One region of the Neorhizobium descurainiae genome, then DNA from elsewhere that is predicted to be linked to it. Evidence: predicted binding sites of a transcription regulator. Region 1 holds the regulator's gene; each other region holds the start of a gene.
The links. The regulator LexA, encoded in region 1, represses DNA repair genes until DNA is damaged. The targets are predictions, from matches to a motif close to TGTTCNNNNTGTGTTCNG.

Region 1 (4,695 bases):
ATGCGACGTCATTAGCAGCAAGGGTGATCTCTGTCACGGCAAGATCGGCCGTCTTGAAGAGGATCGCCCGGCCCCGGAGCCCCCCGGCATCCGGCACCGGCGCGAGCGCGAATTCCGCCTCAAGGTCCCGGTCTTGCGCAATGCGGATGCGGGCATTGGCGGCGGCAAGCCTGATGACGGACGGTTCGATCTCCGCTTCCGTCATCAGCACCTGCTCCATCAGCGGCGTGAATTCGGAAGGCACCGGGGCTGAAAGAACGATCTCGCTCAAACCGGTGACCGCGTTGGCGTGGCGTTCCAGCTCGCCGCGATCGGCCGGCAGCGGGTTGATGCGCTGGGCGGAGAAGAGGAAGAAATCCGGCGTGCGATCGTCGCCCGCAAAGGCCAGCCGGAAGCTTGCCTCGGTTTGCGAACCGTCCGGCATCCTCACGCCGCGGGAGAATTCCAGCATATCGCCTGCCGAAACGCCCCTGAGCTTGAAGCGCTGGTGATCGGCGGCGGCATCGACGGTGGCAACCGCGAGCGCGGAAAAGCCCTGCCTCACCCTTGCCTTGCGGAAAGCAAGATCGCGCGCGGTGAAGACATTACCGCGCTTGGCCGCCGCAGACGCGTGACGGCGGTTGGCGATCGCCAGCGGCTCGAGATAGGCGCCGTCCGAGAGGAACACGCAGGCATTGGCCGTGCCGAACGGATGAAACGCATCGGCTGCCACAGTAAAACCAAGCTCGGAAAACCGCGAGCGCGCAAGCGCCAGCTGCGCCACCGGCAGGACGAGATGGTCGATCGATCTTGCATTCACGCGATGGCCCCCAGAATGCGGTACAGCAAAAACTACATTGGCAGCGGACCGGCTCCGCGCAAGTGGCGAGAAAAGAGATATGTGGCGTTCTTCCATGAAGAAAAAATCACCATACTTCACCAAAATTTAGGGACTTGCGGAACACATATGGAACATATAGTGTCCGTTCTGGATTTGTTTCCGACTCTCAGGGTGCCAACACATGCTCACGCGCAAACAGCAGGAATTGCTTCTGTTCATTCACGAACGCATGAAGGAATCCGGCGTGCCGCCTTCCTTCGACGAGATGAAGGATGCGCTCGACCTCGCATCGAAGTCCGGCATCCACCGGCTGATCACGGCACTCGAGGAACGCGGCTTCATCCGCCGCCTGCCGAACCGGGCGCGGGCGCTGGAAGTCATCAAGCTGCCGGAAGCCTATCAGCCGAGCCTGCAGCCACGCCGCGGCTTTTCGCCGAGCGTCATCGAAGGCAGTCTCGGCAAGACGCAGCCTGTCGCCGCCGTCCCTGCAAAGCCGGCTGCGAACGACGACGTCTCCAGCGCCACCACGGTTCCCGTCATGGGCCGCATCGCGGCGGGCGTGCCGCTCTCGGCCATCCAGAACAACACGCATGACATCGCCGTGCCGGCCGAGATGCTCGGTTCCGGCGAACACTACGCGCTGGAGGTCAAGGGCGACTCGATGATCGAGGCCGGCATTCTCGACGGCGACACGGTGATCATCCGCAACAGCAATACGGCCAATCCCGGCGATATCGTCGTGGCGCTGGTGGACGACGAGGAAGCGACGCTGAAGCGCTTCCGCCGCCGCGGCGCCTCGATCGCGCTCGAAGCCGCGAACCCGGCTTACGAGACCCGCATCTTCGGCCCCGACCGGGTGAAGATCCAGGGCAAGCTCGTCGGCCTCATCCGCCGCTATCACTGATCAGCGGCCGGAGCGCTTCCGGCAGCGCCGAGTTGAATGTCTGGCTCCGCCAGTCGTAATGGCGGTGTCGGGTCCAGGGACGGTCCCGGCCGGCCATGGCGGCATGGATCCGCCAATGGCGGATCTCCCTGGCGCCGTTGAGAAATACTTCGAGGGCGCCGGTCCTGCGCAGCGTATCGCCGTTGATCATCAGCGCGCCGGAACGGCAGCGGTCGAAGCGGGCGCGTGGCGCGATGACGAGATCGGCCGCATCGCAGGCCGCGCCGGCATAGCGACCGTCCTCTACGGACGCGACGATGACGCCTGCGGCGGTCCTTGTGGCGCACCAGATGCGGGGCGTGCAGATGAAATGGCCGGCAGGCGCCTCCCTGATGCGGGCTCGGGCGGTTTCGATTTCCTCTGCGGTCAGGTCACGCCGTTCGGCCGCCCCGGCATCCGGGGATTTCGTCCCGGAAGATTCGGCATCGGGCGACCTGTCCCTCGGCGGTGACATTTCCGGCTTTACGGGATCGCCAATGAGAAGCGCGCGCTTCCATTGGCCGTAGATGAAATCCGGCGGGCGGCTGCGGTTCGCCGCAACATTTTCTCCGTTCACCAGCGCAACCATCGTGCCGTCCTCGGAAACCAGCAGATCCGGGAGGGGTTTCGAGCGCTCCTGCCAGGAGAGCAGCAGGGCCGCGGCGAGGAACGGAATACCGACGAGCCGGAGCCTGGTTCTGAGCAGCGTCAACAGAAGAAAACCCGCGGTCGCCACCGCGAGGAACCCGGGATGCTGGCGGCCGATGCCGACGTCGCCGCCCCAGGCCGCCACGTGCTTGGCGATCGCGATCACCGCCTCCAGACCGAGCCCCATGAGCTTCAGGAAAGGCGCGTCCAGCCCGAAGGGCATCAGCAGCATGCCGATCAGCCCCATCGGCATGACCACGAAGGAGATGACCGGCATGGCGGCGAGATTGGCGGCCAGCCCGTAGGTCGCGATGCGATGAAAGTGCTCGACGGAAAAGATCGCCGTAGAGATGCCGCCGATCAGCGATGTCACGAAGATGCCGGCGGCGAAATTCCAGGAGGCCAGAACCGGCGTCACCGCAGGGTGACGGAACGGCAGCGGCTCCGGATCGCGCTTTTCCGCCCGATGTTTCCAGAGCGCGTAGCCGGCAACCAGGGCTGCGGTCGCGGCAAAGGACATCTGGAAGCTCGGGCCCAATATTTCCGAGGGCGAGATGGCGATGATGACGAGGGCGGAGAGCGCCACGTTGCGCAGGCTGATCGACGGCCGGTCGAAGAAGACCGCGACGAGCATCACCGCCATCATGATATAGGCCCGTTCCGCCGAGACCCCGAAGCCGGAAATCAGGTAATAGGCGGTCGCCATGAGAAGCGCGCCGAAAGCGGCGATCTTCTTGACTGGATAGGCCTGCGCGAAACCGGTGAAGAATGAAAGCGCGGTGCGGACGCCGACGAAAAAGATGCCGGCGGCGAGCGCCATGTTGAGCCCCGAGATCGCGACGATATGGGCAAGCCCCGAAAGGCGCAGCGCCTCGGTCGTTTCCTCGGAGATCGCCCGCCGCTCGTCCGTCACGATCGCGGCGGCGAAGGCGCCGGCGTCACCCGGCACCGCCTCGCGGATACGGGTCGCGATCGCGCTGCGCAGATCGAAAAGCCGGCTTTCGACTTCCGCAAACCAGGCGCGCGGGGGCGCCGGGCCCGCCTCTCTTTTCGGCGCGCCGTAGAAGAACCCGACGGCACCTATACCGTCGAAATAGGAGGAGAAGGCGAAATCGTTGAGCCCGGGCAGCGCCGGGCCCGACGGCGGCGAGATGCGTACCCGGCCGCCGATCGTCTCGCCGGTTTCGGCCGGCTCGTGGCGAGCCCTCGCAAGCAGCGACACCCGTTCCGGCGGACGCTTGACCTCGGGATCGGCCGTCCGTTCGACACGGACCACGTAGCGCCAGCGCCCATCCGCATCGACCTCGCGTCTTTCGACCACGCCAGCCAGCGCGGTCGTCACCGGCGAATCGAGAACGACCGTGTCCCGCCGCCAGGCTTCAAGCTCCGCCAGCATCATGCCGCCGAGAAAAAGGGCCATGCCGAGCGGAAGGAAACGCATGCCGCCGGCACGGTGCCGAGTGACGACCGCAAGCGCGGCAAAGATGCAGAAAGCCAGAAAGAACGGCCAGAAAGCCGGGTCTCGCGGCAAGGCGAACCAGCACGCGGCGCCGGCGCCGACAAGAACAGGAACGAAGAGGAAGGCATGTCCGTGCGCGGCCTCCTCCGCGAGCATCGCCGGACTGTTGCGCCAGAAGCGACGCAAGGGGCCGAGCCCGCGCCGCAGGGAACTTCCCTGCGCGCGGACTGCCGGCAGCCTCTCGTAGACCGGAACGGGCGCGGGATCATGAAAAGCGTCCGAGTCGGATGCGCCTCCGCTTGGCAGCCAACCGGGCGGCCGGGAGGTCGGCCTCCGCACCTTTGTCAGTTTCGGAAACGCAGTGTCTTCCGACATGAAACGCCCAGCCCGCCCCGTCGCCAAACATGCGACAAATGCAACCTGCGCGCTTCCCGGCACGCCGTCAACCGCCCAGGAAATCTCGGCAATCCGGACGGGTCGAACCACCCTGCAACAGGAAGTTGGATATCCAAGCAAAAGCCGCGGCCCGAGAGATTTTCGCGCTGCACAAAATGCCGCCAGGACAGCTTGGCATCAGCTTTAGGATCATATAGCAAGGCATGGGACGCTTAATTCTTGTGGCGCTTTTTGGGCGCCACGCCGCCAAAAGGTTGGAGGATCAGCATGACGGATAAAAGCGCAAATGTGGTACTGGGCGACAAGAAAGTCGACCTGCAGGTAAGGTCGGGTTCCATCGGTCCGGACGTGATCGATATCGGCTCTCTCTACAAGCAGACCGGTGCCTTCACCTACGACCCGGGCTTCACCTCGACGGCCTCTTGCGAATCCAAGATCACCTATATCGAC
Region 2 (4,695 bases), on a different contig from region 1:
GCCGGAGGAGGACGAAATCGCCCCTTTGACATCGAAGCCCATCTGGAAGAGCCGGCTGAGAATGTCCTTGAGCAGAGCCTCCTCGCCGCCGAAGAGATGGGCGCAACCGGTGATATCGAGGAAGAGGCCGTCGCGGCCATCGAGCGCCACGAGCGGAGTGTAACGGTCGCACCAATCGGCAATCGCTTCGAGAAGCGCCCGGTCGGCTGTCTCGTCCTCGTCCGCCACATCGATCCTGGGAAACATGGCACGTGCTTCCGCCAGTCCCTGCCCCCGCTTCAATCCAAGACGCTCGGAGACCTCGTCCAGCGCGGTGAGCCGCATCGCATTGTCACGCCGGCCGGCACAGAGGATCGGCGGGTGGTCAGGACGCCCTTTCGAACGCCACGACAGACCCCAGAACCGGCGGGCGATCCTGTCGGTCGGCAGATGCGGGAAGACGAGCGCCAGGATGCGCTGGCGGGTTGCGGAAAGAGAAAGTCTCTCCTGCTTCGAGGGCGAGGGAAAATTGACGGTCACGGGGATTCCACTCCAGAAAGAAGGAGAGCGGAGCCGGATTGCGGCTCTTCTCCAGGATCAATCGGAAAACGGGATGACCGATACTGCCGCCAAGTACGGATTCATCCGGAAGGCGCCGCTCGGAAGCCGGCGCCGGTTCGACAAGAAAGCGGAAGAAAGCACTGCTTGCCTCTTCTTGCGCCCCATGCCGCAACAGAAAAAGCGGCCGCCCCGCCGCTTTGGCCCGAAGACCGAGCCTTCGGCTTTCGGTAAGACCGAAATGCTTGGGATTGCCCCGGATTTCGAGAATGGTGGCGCAAAGCGCCCCACTTGCCACCGCGGTTTCCGCGAGCCACAACGCATCCTCCAGCTTGCGCGGCGACGCATAGAGAATATCCTCAGGGTTCAATCCGAATTGCTTGAGGCCGACGGCATAGGGAACGCCCGCCTCCTGGGTGGAAACGACGTCGCCGATCCACAGAACCGGCGCCTCGCTCCTGTCTCTGGCCTTGAGATAGGCTGAAAGCGCGAGAACGAAGCCGCTCGCCGCACCCGCATCCCTCATCAGGAAAGTCCGGATTTCCGTAATGCCGTCGAGCGGCAGACCGCCTTCCAAAGCCGTATCCATCGGTGCTATGCCGAGCGGCAGGCGGGGTTGGCCGATCTTGGTCCTATGATCGTCCGGATCCTCGGCGGCCTTTGCCTGCTCCGCCGCAACGAACGCCGGCAGGGGCTTTCCCTCCAGTCTGGCGATCTGTTCACGCAGGGCAAAAAGCGTCTCCTGCGCCGTGGCGTTTCCGGCCATGGCGTCAACTCCATCCGCATATGTTCACTTTATGTTCCTATGGATTCCAGAGCTCCCGACAAGAGTCAACAGGCAAACTCCGGGAATCTTTTCCTCCGGCAATAGGCCAATGATTCTTCTCTCGAAAAATATCGCTGAAGGCACTATATGGGCCTGATAAGAAGGAGAGCCTATGGCCCGTATTGACCAGACCGACGATTGGCAGGATCGCCACGCGCCGACAATCAGCACGTTCGAGTCGCTGGCGATCGAGGCCTATGGTCACTTGCCGGAAGAATTCCGGGCACTCACGACTAATCTGACCATCGAGATCGAGGATTTTCCGGACGACGACGTGTTTGAGGACATGGCGCTGGAAACGCCATTCGATCTGCTCGGCCTTTTCGAGGGCCGCGGGGTTTCTGAACGTTTCACCGTGGAAACGGGCGAGTTGCCGAACCGCATCCGGCTCTACCGCCGGCCCATCCTCGATTACTGGGCCGAAAACGAGGAGACGCTGGGCGATATCATCACCCATGTGTTGATCCACGAGATCGGCCATCATTTTGGCCTCAGCGACGCCGATATGGAGCGCATCGAAGCGAGCGCCGAAGAGGCCGCCCAGCGCTGAGCCTTGACATATCCTATTGTTCGCCGAGTTTCATCTCGGAATCGTAGTCCTTGCCGTGCACGGTCTTCGTGACCGCCTGGCCGCATTGCATCTCGCCGGTCGTGGCGTTGAAGGCATAGGTCGGCGACCCGTGAAGCTCCCAACCCTTGTTCAGCGCGGCCGTCACCTTGTGGCAAAAGGAGGAATCGTCCGGGCCGGTGAGGAAACGGTAGAGTTTCATGGGGTCTTCTTTCGTTCAGCGATGGTCCGGGCCTTGGCGACAAGCTTTTCCGCCTCTGCCAGGTGAAGGCGCTCGACCATCTTGCCATTGAGATTGATGACGTTGAGATGCTCCGCCTCCGGCTTTGCGAAGGCGGCAATCACCGTTTCGGCCTCTTTCACCGCCTGCGGATCGGGGCCGAAATGCCGGTTGGCGGGTTCGATCTGGGCCGGATGGATCAGCATCTTGCCGGAAAAACCCATGGCCCGGCCTTGAACGCATTCCGCGTCGAAGGCCTCGGCATCCTTGAAATCGTTGAAGACGCTGTCGATGACGTCGACGCCATGGGCGCGGCCGGCAAGCACGACCTGCATCAGCCAGGGCACGAGATAGGTGCGGCCCGGCTGCGGCAGCGCGCCGGTTTCCTTGCGCAGGTCGTTGAGACCGACCACGAAACATCGGAGGCGCTCATCCGTTCCGGCGATCGCCGCCGCGTTCAAAACCCCTTTCGGCGTCTCGACCATCGCCCAGATGGCAAGTTCATCCGGAGCGCCGGCATCGGACAGGATATCCGCCACCGCCTGCACTTCGGAAATGCGCTCGACCTTGGGGATCAGCACCGCATCCGGCGAAGCTTCGAGAACGACACCCATGTCGGCCCTGCCGAACTCCGTTTCGAGCGGATTGATGCGGATGATTGCTTCCTTGTCTTGAAGCGTATTTTCCTTGAGCAGCCGGCGCAGATTGTCGCGGGCCTCGGCCTTCTTTTCCGGCGCGACGGAATCTTCCAGATCGAAGATCACCGCGTCGCAATCGAGACCCGGAACCTTCTCCAGAGCCCTGACGTTACCGGCCGGTACGCTCAGAACCGAGCGGCGAAGACGAACCGTAGAAGAATTGATGTCGGTCAAGGCGATCATCACCGCTTTGTGCCAATCTTTTGAGCCTGCGACAATACCATGACAACGTAAACCTCTTGCAAGAAAGGGTGGGAGGGCCCACATTCCTTCCTGAGAAAGGTTTGGACCATGCAAAACATTCGCGCATTCTTCGTCATCGTTTCGGCAATTGCCGTCCTCGCCATGGCAGCGCTGCTGACGGCTTCCCTTACCGTCGCCTTTGCCGGCATTCTCGCAATTCTTTCCGTCGGGCGCGCGCTTTCGGCGCGGCTGAAGCCGGTCCCGGTGCGAGCGAAAACGAATAAGCGCGAGATGCGCGTCTGGAACGACGGACGCGGCACGATCATCGACCTTTGATCGCCAAAAACCGATAAAGAGGCCGGTTCGGCCGTCCTGGCGTACCGGTTGAGGGCAAACAGCCCTTCAAATTCGCGCAGATTTGCTTTATGGCAGCTTCCGCAGACGGAGTCCCACGTGGAGGCAGATCATGGAAAAGTTCACCAAACTCACCGGCGTCGCAGCGCCGCTTCCGGTCGTCAACATCGACACGGACATGATCATCCCGAAGGACTACCTCAAGACGATCAAGCGCACCGGCCTTGGCAAGGGCCTCTTCGCGGAAGCCCGTTATAATGAAGACGGTTCCGAAAATCCGGATTTCGTGCTGAACAAGCCCGCCTACAGGAACGCCAAGATTCTCGTCGCCGGCGACAATTTCGGCTGCGGCTCCTCGCGCGAACATGCGCCTTGGGCGCTTCTCGATTTCGGCATCCGCTGCGTGATTTCCACGAGCTTCGCGGATATCTTCTACAACAACTGTTTCAAGAACGGCATCCTGCCGATCGTCGTCGCCCAGGAAGACCTGGACAAGCTGATGGACGATGCCGAGCGTGGCGCGAACGCCATCCTCTCAGTCGATCTGGAAGCCCAGGAAATCACCGGCCCGGACGGCGGCTCGATCCATTTCGACATCGATCCCGGCCGCCGCCACATCATGCTCGAAGGCCTCGACGACATCGCCTCGACCTTGAAGAGCGATGCGGTGATCAGCAGCTTCGAGACGAGGAACCGTACCGAGCGACCCTGGCTCTGATTTCCGGAACGCCCTGATGGTCAAGCGGATTTCCTCCGGATCGCCCTTCGAAGCGCGGATTGGTTATTCGCGTGCCGTGGTGGACCGCGACATGGTCTATGTCTCCGGAACCACCGGCTACGATTATGCGAAGATGGAAATGCCGGATGACGTCGCTGACCAGACGAGAAATGCGCTCGACACGATCGAGAAGGCGCTGAAGGAGGCCGGCAGCGGCCTGCAGGATGTCGTGCGGGTGCGCTATTATCTCACCGACATGGCCGATTACGATGCCGTGGTCGAAGTGCTTGGCGCGACTTTCTTCGAAATCCGTCCGGCTGCCACCATGGTCGTCTGCGGGCTGACCACGCCGGAAATGAAGATCGAAATCGAAGTGACGGCCCGCATCGGCGCCGGCAGTTCCTGAACCTTTTCCGGCCTCGTCCTTTGGCAGGCTCGGACGAGGTTTTTGCCAGCGCGGATATTCCCCGCGCGGGAGGATGGCGAGCCTGCTGACGCATGTCGCCCGAAAATGGAAAGCGGTTTCGGGACAACGGCATGTGTAAACGATAGAGCAAGGACACCATAAGATATGGCAAAGAACCTCTTCCT
Region 3 (4,695 bases), on a different contig from region 1:
CGCTTGCCGGCATCCTGGTGACCGGTCTGCTGGGCAGCCTGGCTTTGCGGGCGGACGCGTCGCTTCCGGCCCTGATCGCACCGATGGGCGCCTCGGCCGTGCTGCTGTTCGCCGTCCCGTCGAGCCCGCTCGCCCAACCCTGGTCGATCCTCTGCGGCAACACGATCGCAGCGCTGGTCGGTGTGACGGCTGCTCTGCTCATCGGCGACCTGTTCCTGGCATCCGCGCTGGCGATCGGCGTGGCGATCGCTGCGATGATGACGTTCCGCTGCCTGCATCCGCCGAGCGGAGCGATCGCGCTCACCGCCGTGCTCGGCGGGCCGGCCATCCATGAATTAGGTTACGGTTTCGTGCTGTGGCCGGTCGCCGGCAATTCGCTGGCTCTCGTGGTGCTGGCGCTGATCTTCAACAATCTGACCGGCCGCGCCTATCCGCATGCAGTCAAGCTATCGACGGACCACGGTACCAGGGACCTTGCCCCGATCCAGCGGATCGGCTTCACCTCCGCCGATCTGGACGAGGTGCTGAAGGAATATGACGAATTCCTCGACATCGACCGCGACGATCTCGAAACGATCCTGCGGCGGACGGAGCTGCGATCCTATCGCCGGCGCGCCGGCCATTTCGACTGCGCCAGCATCATGTCCCGCGACGTGGTGGCCGTGGCGCCCGACAATACGCTGAAGGAAGCACACGACCTGATGCGCTCCCACCATTTCAAGGCCCTGCCGGTCACCAACGACCGCGCCGAAGTGGTCGGCATCGTCACCCAGACGGATTTTCTGGACAAGGCGCGCTGGACCAACGGACGGCCGAAGATCGGCTTCGGCCAGCGGCTCCGCCTCGTGCTGTCCGGCGCCAGCGCTCCGAACGACACGGTAAAGGACATCATGACGACGCCGGTGAAAACCGTCCGCCCGGATACACCGATCGCCAACGCGATGATCATCTTCGCCGAGGAAGGCCTGCACTACCTGCCGGTGACGCGGGAGAACAACAAGCTGGTCGGCATCCTGTCGCAATCCGACGTGATGGTGGCCATGCTGGCTGACAAAGCGGCCGCCTGAAAACCATTCGGGGAAATCGCAAACACTTCCCCGAATGTCAAAACGCAAATGAGTTCTGCGGCTAGACCGGATTAGAACGGAATATCGTCGTCGAGATCGCGCGAGAAATTGCCCCCGGCGGCCGGCGGCTGGCTGCCGCCGCGGCTCGCACCGCCGGACGGCCGGCGGTCGTAGTCGTTTCCGCCACCGAAATCGTCGCCGCCGCCGAAATCATTGCCGATGCGGCCGCCACCGCCGCCGTAACCACCGCGATCGCCGCCGCCTTCGCCACGGCCATCCAGCATCGTCAGCGTCGAATTGAAGCCCTGCAGCACCACTTCCGTCGAGTAACGGTCATTGCCGCTCTGGTCCTGCCACTTGCGGGTCTGCAACTGGCCCTCGATGTAAAGCTTGGCGCCCTTCTTCACATATTGCTCGACGACCTTGCAGAGGCCTTCGTTGAAGACGACGACAGTATGCCATTCGGTCTTCTCACGGCGCTCGCCCGAATTGCGGTCGCGCCAGGTCTCGGAAGTCGCAATTCGCAGGTTGGCGATCGGCCGGCCGTCCTGTGTGCGGCGGATTTCCGGATCGGCCCCGACATTTCCCACCAGGATGACCTTGTTCACGCTACCAGCCATAACTCTCACCTTGTCCGCCGCATCCCACGGCCTTGAACCAATCCCATCACTTTAACCCATCGGCCCGATCCGTTGGGCGCCCATGATTTTTAATCCACAGGCAAATTTGTTCTTTATTTGTTCTAATTTATTCCTATAGTGCTGTCAACCGACTCGGAACGGCGCTGCATCGCAGCAGTTTCGTCTCGACAGGCGCGCATCAATCACTACATAAGGACCTTCAATCCTCCCCGATGAGTATGACGATGAGTGAACTGAAGACCATTTCCATACGTGGTGCGCGCGAGCACAATTTGAAGGGCATCGATCTCGATCTGCCGCGCAATTCGCTGATCGTCATGACGGGCCTTTCCGGCTCCGGCAAATCGTCGCTCGCCTTCGACACGATCTATGCCGAGGGTCAGCGGCGCTATGTGGAAAGCCTGTCGGCCTATGCCCGGCAGTTTCTGGAGATGATGCAGAAGCCGGATGTCGATCAGATCGACGGGCTTTCGCCGGCGATTTCGATCGAGCAGAAGACGACCTCGCGCAACCCGCGTTCGACCGTCGGCACGGTCACCGAAATCTACGACTACATGCGCCTGCTTTTCGCCCGCGTCGGCGTGCCCTATTCGCCGGCGACGGGCCTGCCGATCGAAAGTCAGACGGTGAGCCAGATGGTCGACCGCGTGCTTGCCTTCGAGGAGGGAACGCGCCTTTATATCCTGGCCCCGATGATCCGCGGCCGCAAGGGCGAGTACAAGAAGGAACTCGCCGACCTGATGAAAAAGGGGTTTCAGCGCGTCAAAGTCGACGGCCAGTTCTATGAGATCGCCGACGTTCCGGCGCTCGACAAGAAATACAAGCACGATATCGACGTGGTGGTAGACCGTCTCGTGGTGCGGTCCGATATCGGCGCGCGCCTGGCCGACAGTCTCGAAACCTCGCTGAAGCTCGCCGACGGGCTGGCGGTCGCGGAATTCGCCGACAAGCCGCTGCCGCCGGAAGAGACCGCAGCCGGCGGCTCGGCCAACAAGTCGCTCAACGAGACGCATGAGCGCGTGCTGTTTTCGGAAAAATTCGCCTGCCCGGTTTCCGGCTTCACCATTCCCGAGATCGAGCCGCGGCTCTTCTCGTTCAACAATCCCTTCGGCGCCTGCCCGACCTGCGACGGTCTCGGCTCGCAGCAGAAGGTCGATGAGGCGCTGATCGTGCCGGAACCTGCCCGCACGCTGCGCGACGGGGCGATCTCGCCCTGGGCGAAATCCGCATCGCCCTATTACAACCAAACGCTGGAGGCGCTCGGCAAGGTCTTCGGCTTCAAGCTCTCGAGCCGCTGGAACGAGCTTTCCGAGGAGGCGAGACAAGCGATCCTGCACGGAACCGAGGAGAAGATCGAGTTCCACTATGCCGATGGTGCCCGTTCCTACAAGACGGTGAAGAATTTCGAAGGCATTGTGCCGAACCTCGAACGCCGCTGGAAGGAGACGGATTCCGCCTGGGCGCGCGAGGATATCGAACGCTACATGTCCGCCGCCCCCTGCCCGGCCTGCAACGGCTACCGCCTGAAGCCGGAAGCGCTTGCGGTCAAGATCAACAAGCTGCATATCGGCGAAGTCACCGAAATGTCGATCAAGGCGGCGCGCGATTGGTTCGAAGTGCTGCCGGCCGAACTGAACGCCAAGCAGAACGAAATTGCGGTGCGCATTCTCAAGGAGATCCGCGAGCGTCTGCGTTTTTTGAACGATGTCGGCCTTGATTATCTCAGTCTGTCCCGAAATTCCGGCACGCTTTCCGGCGGCGAGAGCCAGCGCATCCGGCTCGCTTCGCAGATCGGCTCGGGCCTCACGGGCGTGCTCTACGTGCTCGACGAACCGTCGATCGGCCTGCACCAGCGGGACAACGCCCGGCTGCTCGATACGCTGAAGCACCTGCGCGACATCGGCAACACGGTGATCGTCGTCGAGCATGACGAGGACGCGATCCTGACGGCCGACTACGTGGTCGACATAGGGCCGGCAGCCGGCGTCCATGGCGGCACGGTTGTCGCTCAGGGGTCGCCGAACGAGGTCATGGCCAATCCGAAATCGCTGACCGGCAAATATCTCTCGGGCGAACTCGGCGTGCCGGTGCCGGACGAGCGCCGCAAGCCGAAGAAGGGCAAGGAGATCAAGGTTTTCGGCGCACGCGGCAACAACCTGAAGAATGTCACGGCATCCGTGCCGCTCGGCGTCTTCACGGCGGTGACGGGGGTTTCGGGCGGCGGAAAATCCACCTTCCTGATCGAGACGCTTTACAAAGCGGCGGCCCGGCGCGTCATGGGTGCCCGCGAAATTCCCGCGGAACACGACCGGATCGACGGTTTCGAGTTCATCGACAAGGTGATCGATATCGACCAGTCGCCGATCGGCCGCACGCCGCGCTCCAACCCTGCGACCTATACCGGCGCCTTCACGCCGATCCGCGACTGGTTCGCGGGGCTCCCGGAGGCCAAGGCGCGCGGCTATCAGCCCGGCCGGTTCTCCTTCAACGTCAAGGGCGGACGCTGCGAAGCCTGCCAGGGCGACGGCGTCATCAAGATCGAGATGCATTTCCTGCCGGACGTCTACGTCACCTGCGACGTCTGCCACGGCAAACGCTACAACCGCGAGACGCTGGACGTCACCTTCAAGGGCAAGTCGATCGCCGACGTGCTGGACATGACGGTGGAGGAAGGCGTCGAGTTCTTTTCGGCGGTGCCGGCGGTGCGCGACAAGCTGCAGTCGCTCTTCGATGTCGGCCTCGGCTATATCAAGGTCGGCCAGCAGGCCAATACGCTTTCAGGTGGCGAGGCGCAGCGCGTCAAGCTAGCCAAGGAACTGTCGAAGCGTTCGACCGGCCGCACCCTTTACATCCTGGACGAGCCGACGACCGGCCTGCATTTCCACGACGTCGCCAAGCTCCTGGAAATGCTGCACGAACTGGTGAACCAGGGCAATTCCGTGGTGGTGATCGAGCACAATCTCGAAGTCATCAAGACGGCGGACTGG
Region 4 (4,695 bases), on a different contig from region 1:
ATCCTAGCCATCACGCCTCCTCCAGTTCGAAGCGGCGCAGCTCCTGGCTCTGGCCGGCGGTTTCCAGGAAGAAGCGGGTCAGGAGGTTCTTGGCCGTCAGGCTGCGGTATTCGGCACTCGCCCGCCAGTCGGTGAGCGGCGCGTAATCCTCGTCGAAGAGGTCGCGGACTGCAGAAACGACGCCCCAGCTCCAGGGGTGGCCGAAAAGTGCCTCTTCCACATGCTTCGCGCGTTTCGGCGTCGCCGCCATGCCGCCGAAGGCGATGCGGATCTTCGCCACCTTGCCGTCGCCGTCGAGCGTCAGATGGAAAGCGCCGCAAAGCGCCGAAATATCCTCGTCGTGGCGCTTCGAGATCTTGTAGACGGCGAAATGGCTCCCTTCGACCGGGCGCGGCACGAAGACCTTCTCGACGAATTCGATCGGCAGCCGGTCCTGCTTGCCATAGGCGATGAAGTAATCCTCGAGCGGGATGGTGCGGCGGCCGGCATGGGTGCGCAGCGTCAGTTCCGCGCCCAGCGCGATCAGCGGCGGCGGCGTGTCGCCGATCGGCGAGCCGTTGGCGATATTGCCGCCGATCGTGCCCATGTTGCGCACCTGCTGGCCGCCGATCCGGTCGATCAGCCGGCCGAACGGCGGGATTTCGTCCGACAGGACATCGAAGGCCTGCGTGTAGCTTACCCCGGCGCCGATCGTGATGCCCGTCTCGTCCGCGGTGACGGACTGCAGTTCGGTCAGGTGGTTGATGAAGATCACCGGGTCGAGCTGCCGCATCTGCTTGGTGACCCAGAGACCGACATCCGTGGCGCCGGCGACGATCGTCGCTTCGGGCTCTTCTGCCAGAATGTCGGCAAAGGCTGCGGCGGAGGCGGGCACGATCGAGCGCGCGCCGTCCTTCTCCACCACGATCGTGTCGACCTCCGCATGGATCGACCAGAGCTTCGCCATGATCTGGATGCGGTCGCGCTCCAGCGGATCGAAGAGCGAGCTCGGCCGGTTTCGGGAAACCTGCTCGGCTGCCTTCACGATCGGCTCGTAGCCGGTGCAGCGACAGAGATTGCCCTGCAGCGCGCTCTCGATATCGGCCCGCGTCGGTTCGCCGTTCGAAAGCCACAAGCCGTAGAGCGACATGACGAAACCGGGCGTGCAGAAGCCGCATTGCGAGCCGTGGCAATCGACCATCGCCTGCTGCACCGGATGCAGCTCGCCGTCGCGCCCGGCAAGATGTTCGACCGTCACCACATGGGTGCCGTGCAGGGAACCCAGGAAACGGATGCAGGCGTTGACGCTTTCGTAGCGCAGGCCCTGTTCCGTCAGCCGCCCGACCAGCACGGTGCAGGCGCCGCAATCGCCTTCCGCACAGCCCTCCTTGGTTCCTGTCAGCCGCCGCCTCAGGCGCAGATAGTCGAGAAGGGTTTCCGTCGGCCCGAAATTTCCAAGGGTGACCTCTTCTCCGTTCAGGATGAAGCGGATGGCTTCGCTCATTTGTCTCCTTCGTCCGCCGTTTCCGGCTTCTGTTCATTCACTTTGCGGCCGCCGGGCGTATCCTCACTGGGCCGTCCAGCCGCCGTCGATCGAGATATGCGTGCCGGTGATGCTTCTCGCCGCATCGCTCGCCAGATAGATGGCGGCGGCCGCCACCTCCTCGATCGAGACGAATTCCTTCGTCGCCTGGAGCCTCAGCATCACCTCGCTCTTGACCTCGGCCTCCGAGATGCCGCGCTCGCGGGCGGTATCGGGGATCTGCTTCTCGACCAGCGGGGTCAGCACGTAACCCGGGCATATGGCATTCACGGTAATCTCGAATTCGGCAAGTTCCAAGGCTGCCGTCTTCGTCAGGCCTAAAATACCATGTTTTGCGGCGACATAGGCGGATTTGAAGGGTGAGGCTGCGAGCGCATGGGCCGACGCCACGTTGATGATTCGGCCCCCTGGGCGCCTCGGGCCGGTCTTCTTCATCAAGGGGATCGCGTGGCGCATCGTATGGAAGGCGGAGGAGAGCAGGATGGCGATGAGCTGGTCCCACTTTTCCGGCGGGAATTCCTCGATCTTCGCCACGTGCTGGATGCCGGCATTGTTGACGAGCACGTCGACCGTACCGAAATTCCTCGCCGCCGTCGCGATCAGGTCCTCGATCTCGGCGGGTTTCGTCATGTCGGCGCCATGATAGAGCACCGTGCCGGAGCTCAAGCCGTCGAGCTCCCTGCGGGTCGCCTCGATCGCATCCGCCGGTCCGAAACCGTTGATGACGACATTGGCGCCTTCGGTCGCAAACGCCCTCGCGATGCCGAGGCCGATGCCGCTCGTTGAGCCGGTGACGACGACGGTTCTGCTCATCCGCTTATCTCCCTGAAATGCCGCGCTCTTATGCGCCGCAACGTATCCCGCAGGTTATGCGCAAATCAGGGAAGGTGGCAATCGGGACGAACGATCTGTCTTCACTCCCGCCAATGTTCGGCAACCCAAGGGGTCGGGCGGATGTAGTGGCGCAGATAGGTGAGCGGCGATTTGTTGTCCCGCCGGGCCGCATCGAAAACCCCCAGGATATGTTCGAGCGGCGTTGCCGCCCGGCCCAGTTTGCCGAATTTCCCTTCCACGGCATTCTGCGGATAGAAGCCACGGGGAAAGAGGACGACCCGGGCGCTGGCAGGCAGCCTCGGCGCTAGGAAGTAGTTCAAGGGCACCGGCCAACGGCAATCCTGCCGGAAATGCAGGACCCAGCGCCGCGGGAAGAACTTGATGCCGCCCGGCGCGTTGCGCGTCACGAATCGCTGTTCGAAGGAATACTTGTCGGCCACGCCCTGCGGATCGGCGCGAAACTTTTCCTGCAGGGACACGAGCTTGCCGACAGGAAAGCGGAACACGGAGGTCTGTCCAAGCCGTTCGAACGGCGTCGTCTGGTTGCGCGCCATCACGACGTCGTTCGCATCGCCGACCTCGAAGAAATCGTCAAGAGACCCGGTGACGACCAGGTCGAGGTCGAGGAACAGGACCGGACCCTGAAGACTGCCGAGCTTCGGACCCCATAGCCGCGCTTTCGGCCAGATGCCCTTGGTCTTCACCGGCATGTTGGGCACATCGAGCGGCGGCAGGTCCTCGCACAGGATCTCCGGGTTCAGGTCGGCCCTGCTGTCGGTGAAGCAGGTGAAGGTAAAGGGGGGCGTGATGTTGCGCTTCACCATCGCATAGAGGCGGTTGATGAAGGGCGGGCCGTATCTCGTGCCCCAGTTGATGCAAATTACCTGTTTCACGCCGCCGCTTGCGGCCAAAACGTCTGCCATGACTTCCGTTCCTGGTTGGCCTCCGTGGCGCCGGACATGCAATCTCCGACGTCAAGAGCTGTCAGCGGCTTTGATCATCATTGTCGCGGGAGGACAACCGCTCTTTGCAAGATCATTGGAGAGAGAAAGTCAAGTGACCTCTTAACCGTACCGATCCTGCCGGATATTGCCGTTCCGACCATTTTCGTTTGACAGGCTTTCCCGGCTTCTGTTCAAAACGTGGCCCGAAGTGCATCGCATGAGCGAGGGAGGAGCGGCATGGCGGGTTATGTTCTGGCGATCGATCAGGGGACGACCTCGACGCGGGCGATCGTTTTCGACGGCGAAATGAAGATCGCCGGCATCGGCCAGAAGGAGTTCACCCAGATCTTTCCGAAACCCGGCTGGGTGGAGCACGATCCGGAAGAAATCTGGGAAAGCGTGCTGTGGACCGTCCGCCAGGCGCTCAAGGAAGCGCGCATCGAAGCGTCCGGCCTCGCCGCGATCGGCATCACCAACCAGCGCGAGACGGTCGTCGTCTGGGAGCGTGAAACGGGCAAGCCGATCCACAACGCCATCGTCTGGCAGGACCGGCGCACGGCTGCCTATTGCGACAAGCTGAAGCGGCAGGGGCTCGAAAAGCTCTTCAACCGCCGGACCGGCCTGCTGCTCGACCCCTATTTCTCCGGCACGAAGCTTTCCTGGATGCTCGCCAACGTCAAAGGCGCGCGGGCGAGGGCGGCCAGGGGCGAGCTCTGCTTCGGGACGATCGACACTTTCCTCATCTGGCGGCTCACCGGGGGCAAGAGCTTCGTCACCGACGCGACCAATGCGTCCCGCACGCTGATCTACAACATCGCCGACAACCGCTGGGACGAGGACCTGCTCGAGACCTTGCGCATTCCCGCCGCCATGCTGCCGGAGGTCAAGGACTGCGCCGACGATTTCGGCACCACCGATGAAAGCCTGTTCGGCGCGGCGATCCCGATCCTCGGCGTTGCCGGCGACCAGCAGGCGGCGACCATCGGCCAGGCCTGTTTCGAGCCGGGCATGCTGAAATCCACCTACGGCACCGGCTGCTTCGCCGTCCTCAATACCGGCAAGGACATGTGCCGCTCGAAGAACCGGCTGCTGACCACGATCGCCTACCGGCTGAACGGCGAGACGACCTATGCGCTGGAGGGATCGATCTTCATCGCCGGCGCCGCGGTGCAGTGGTTGCGCGACGGGCTCGGCATCATCGAGAGAGCGTCCCGGACCGGCGAATTGGCCGAGGAGGCGGATCCCCAGCAGGAAGTCTATCTCGTGCCCGCCTTCACCGGGCTCGGCGCGCCCCATTGGGACGCGGAGGCGCGGGGCGCGATGTTCGGCCTTACCCGCGCCACAGGCCCTGCGGAGTTCGCCCGCGCGGCGCTGGAAGCGGTCTGCTACCAGACC

Region 2: the regulator LexA is predicted to act here: its motif matches at 1,325-1,342, upstream of ACMGE0_RS19225 (ImuA family protein).
Region 3: the regulator LexA is predicted to act here: its motif matches at 1,795-1,812, upstream of uvrA (excinuclease ABC subunit UvrA).
Region 4: the regulator LexA is predicted to act here: its motif matches at 3,489-3,506, upstream of ACMGE0_RS06005 (glycosyl transferase).

The regions. Positions count from the first base shown of each region.
Region 1 is NZ_JBLFFK010000005.1:269,873-274,567, reverse strand. Features, by position in the region: gene ACMGE0_RS12445 (VOC family protein) at 1-799, opposite strand, end outside; gene lexA (transcriptional repressor LexA) at 1,002-1,724, shown strand; gene ACMGE0_RS12435 (ComEC/Rec2 family competence protein) at 1,705-4,224, opposite strand; gene gltA (citrate synthase) at 4,513-4,695, shown strand, end outside.
Region 2 is NZ_JBLFFK010000011.1:104,512-109,206, reverse strand. Features, by position in the region: gene ACMGE0_RS19230 (Y-family DNA polymerase) at 1-453, opposite strand, end outside; gene ACMGE0_RS19225 (ImuA family protein) at 365-1,303, opposite strand; gene ACMGE0_RS19220 (metallopeptidase family protein) at 1,476-1,913, shown strand; gene ACMGE0_RS19215 (DUF1737 domain-containing protein) at 1,927-2,133, opposite strand; gene ACMGE0_RS19210 (HpcH/HpaI aldolase/citrate lyase family protein) at 2,130-3,032, opposite strand; gene ACMGE0_RS19205 (hypothetical protein) at 3,141-3,368, shown strand; gene leuD (3-isopropylmalate dehydratase small subunit) at 3,499-4,104, shown strand; gene ACMGE0_RS19195 (RidA family protein) at 4,121-4,510, shown strand; gene leuB (3-isopropylmalate dehydrogenase) at 4,676-4,695, shown strand, end outside.
Region 3 is NZ_JBLFFK010000010.1:11,973-16,667, forward strand. Features, by position in the region: gene ACMGE0_RS17875 (HPP family protein) at 1-1,067, shown strand, start outside; gene ACMGE0_RS17880 (single-stranded DNA-binding protein) at 1,139-1,687, opposite strand; gene uvrA (excinuclease ABC subunit UvrA) at 1,933-4,695, shown strand, end outside.
Region 4 is NZ_JBLFFK010000002.1:498,134-502,828, reverse strand. Features, by position in the region: gene xdhA (xanthine dehydrogenase small subunit) at 11-1,483, opposite strand; gene ACMGE0_RS06010 (3-hydroxybutyrate dehydrogenase) at 1,547-2,335, opposite strand; gene ACMGE0_RS06005 (glycosyl transferase) at 2,437-3,279, opposite strand; gene glpK (glycerol kinase GlpK) at 3,538-4,695, shown strand, end outside.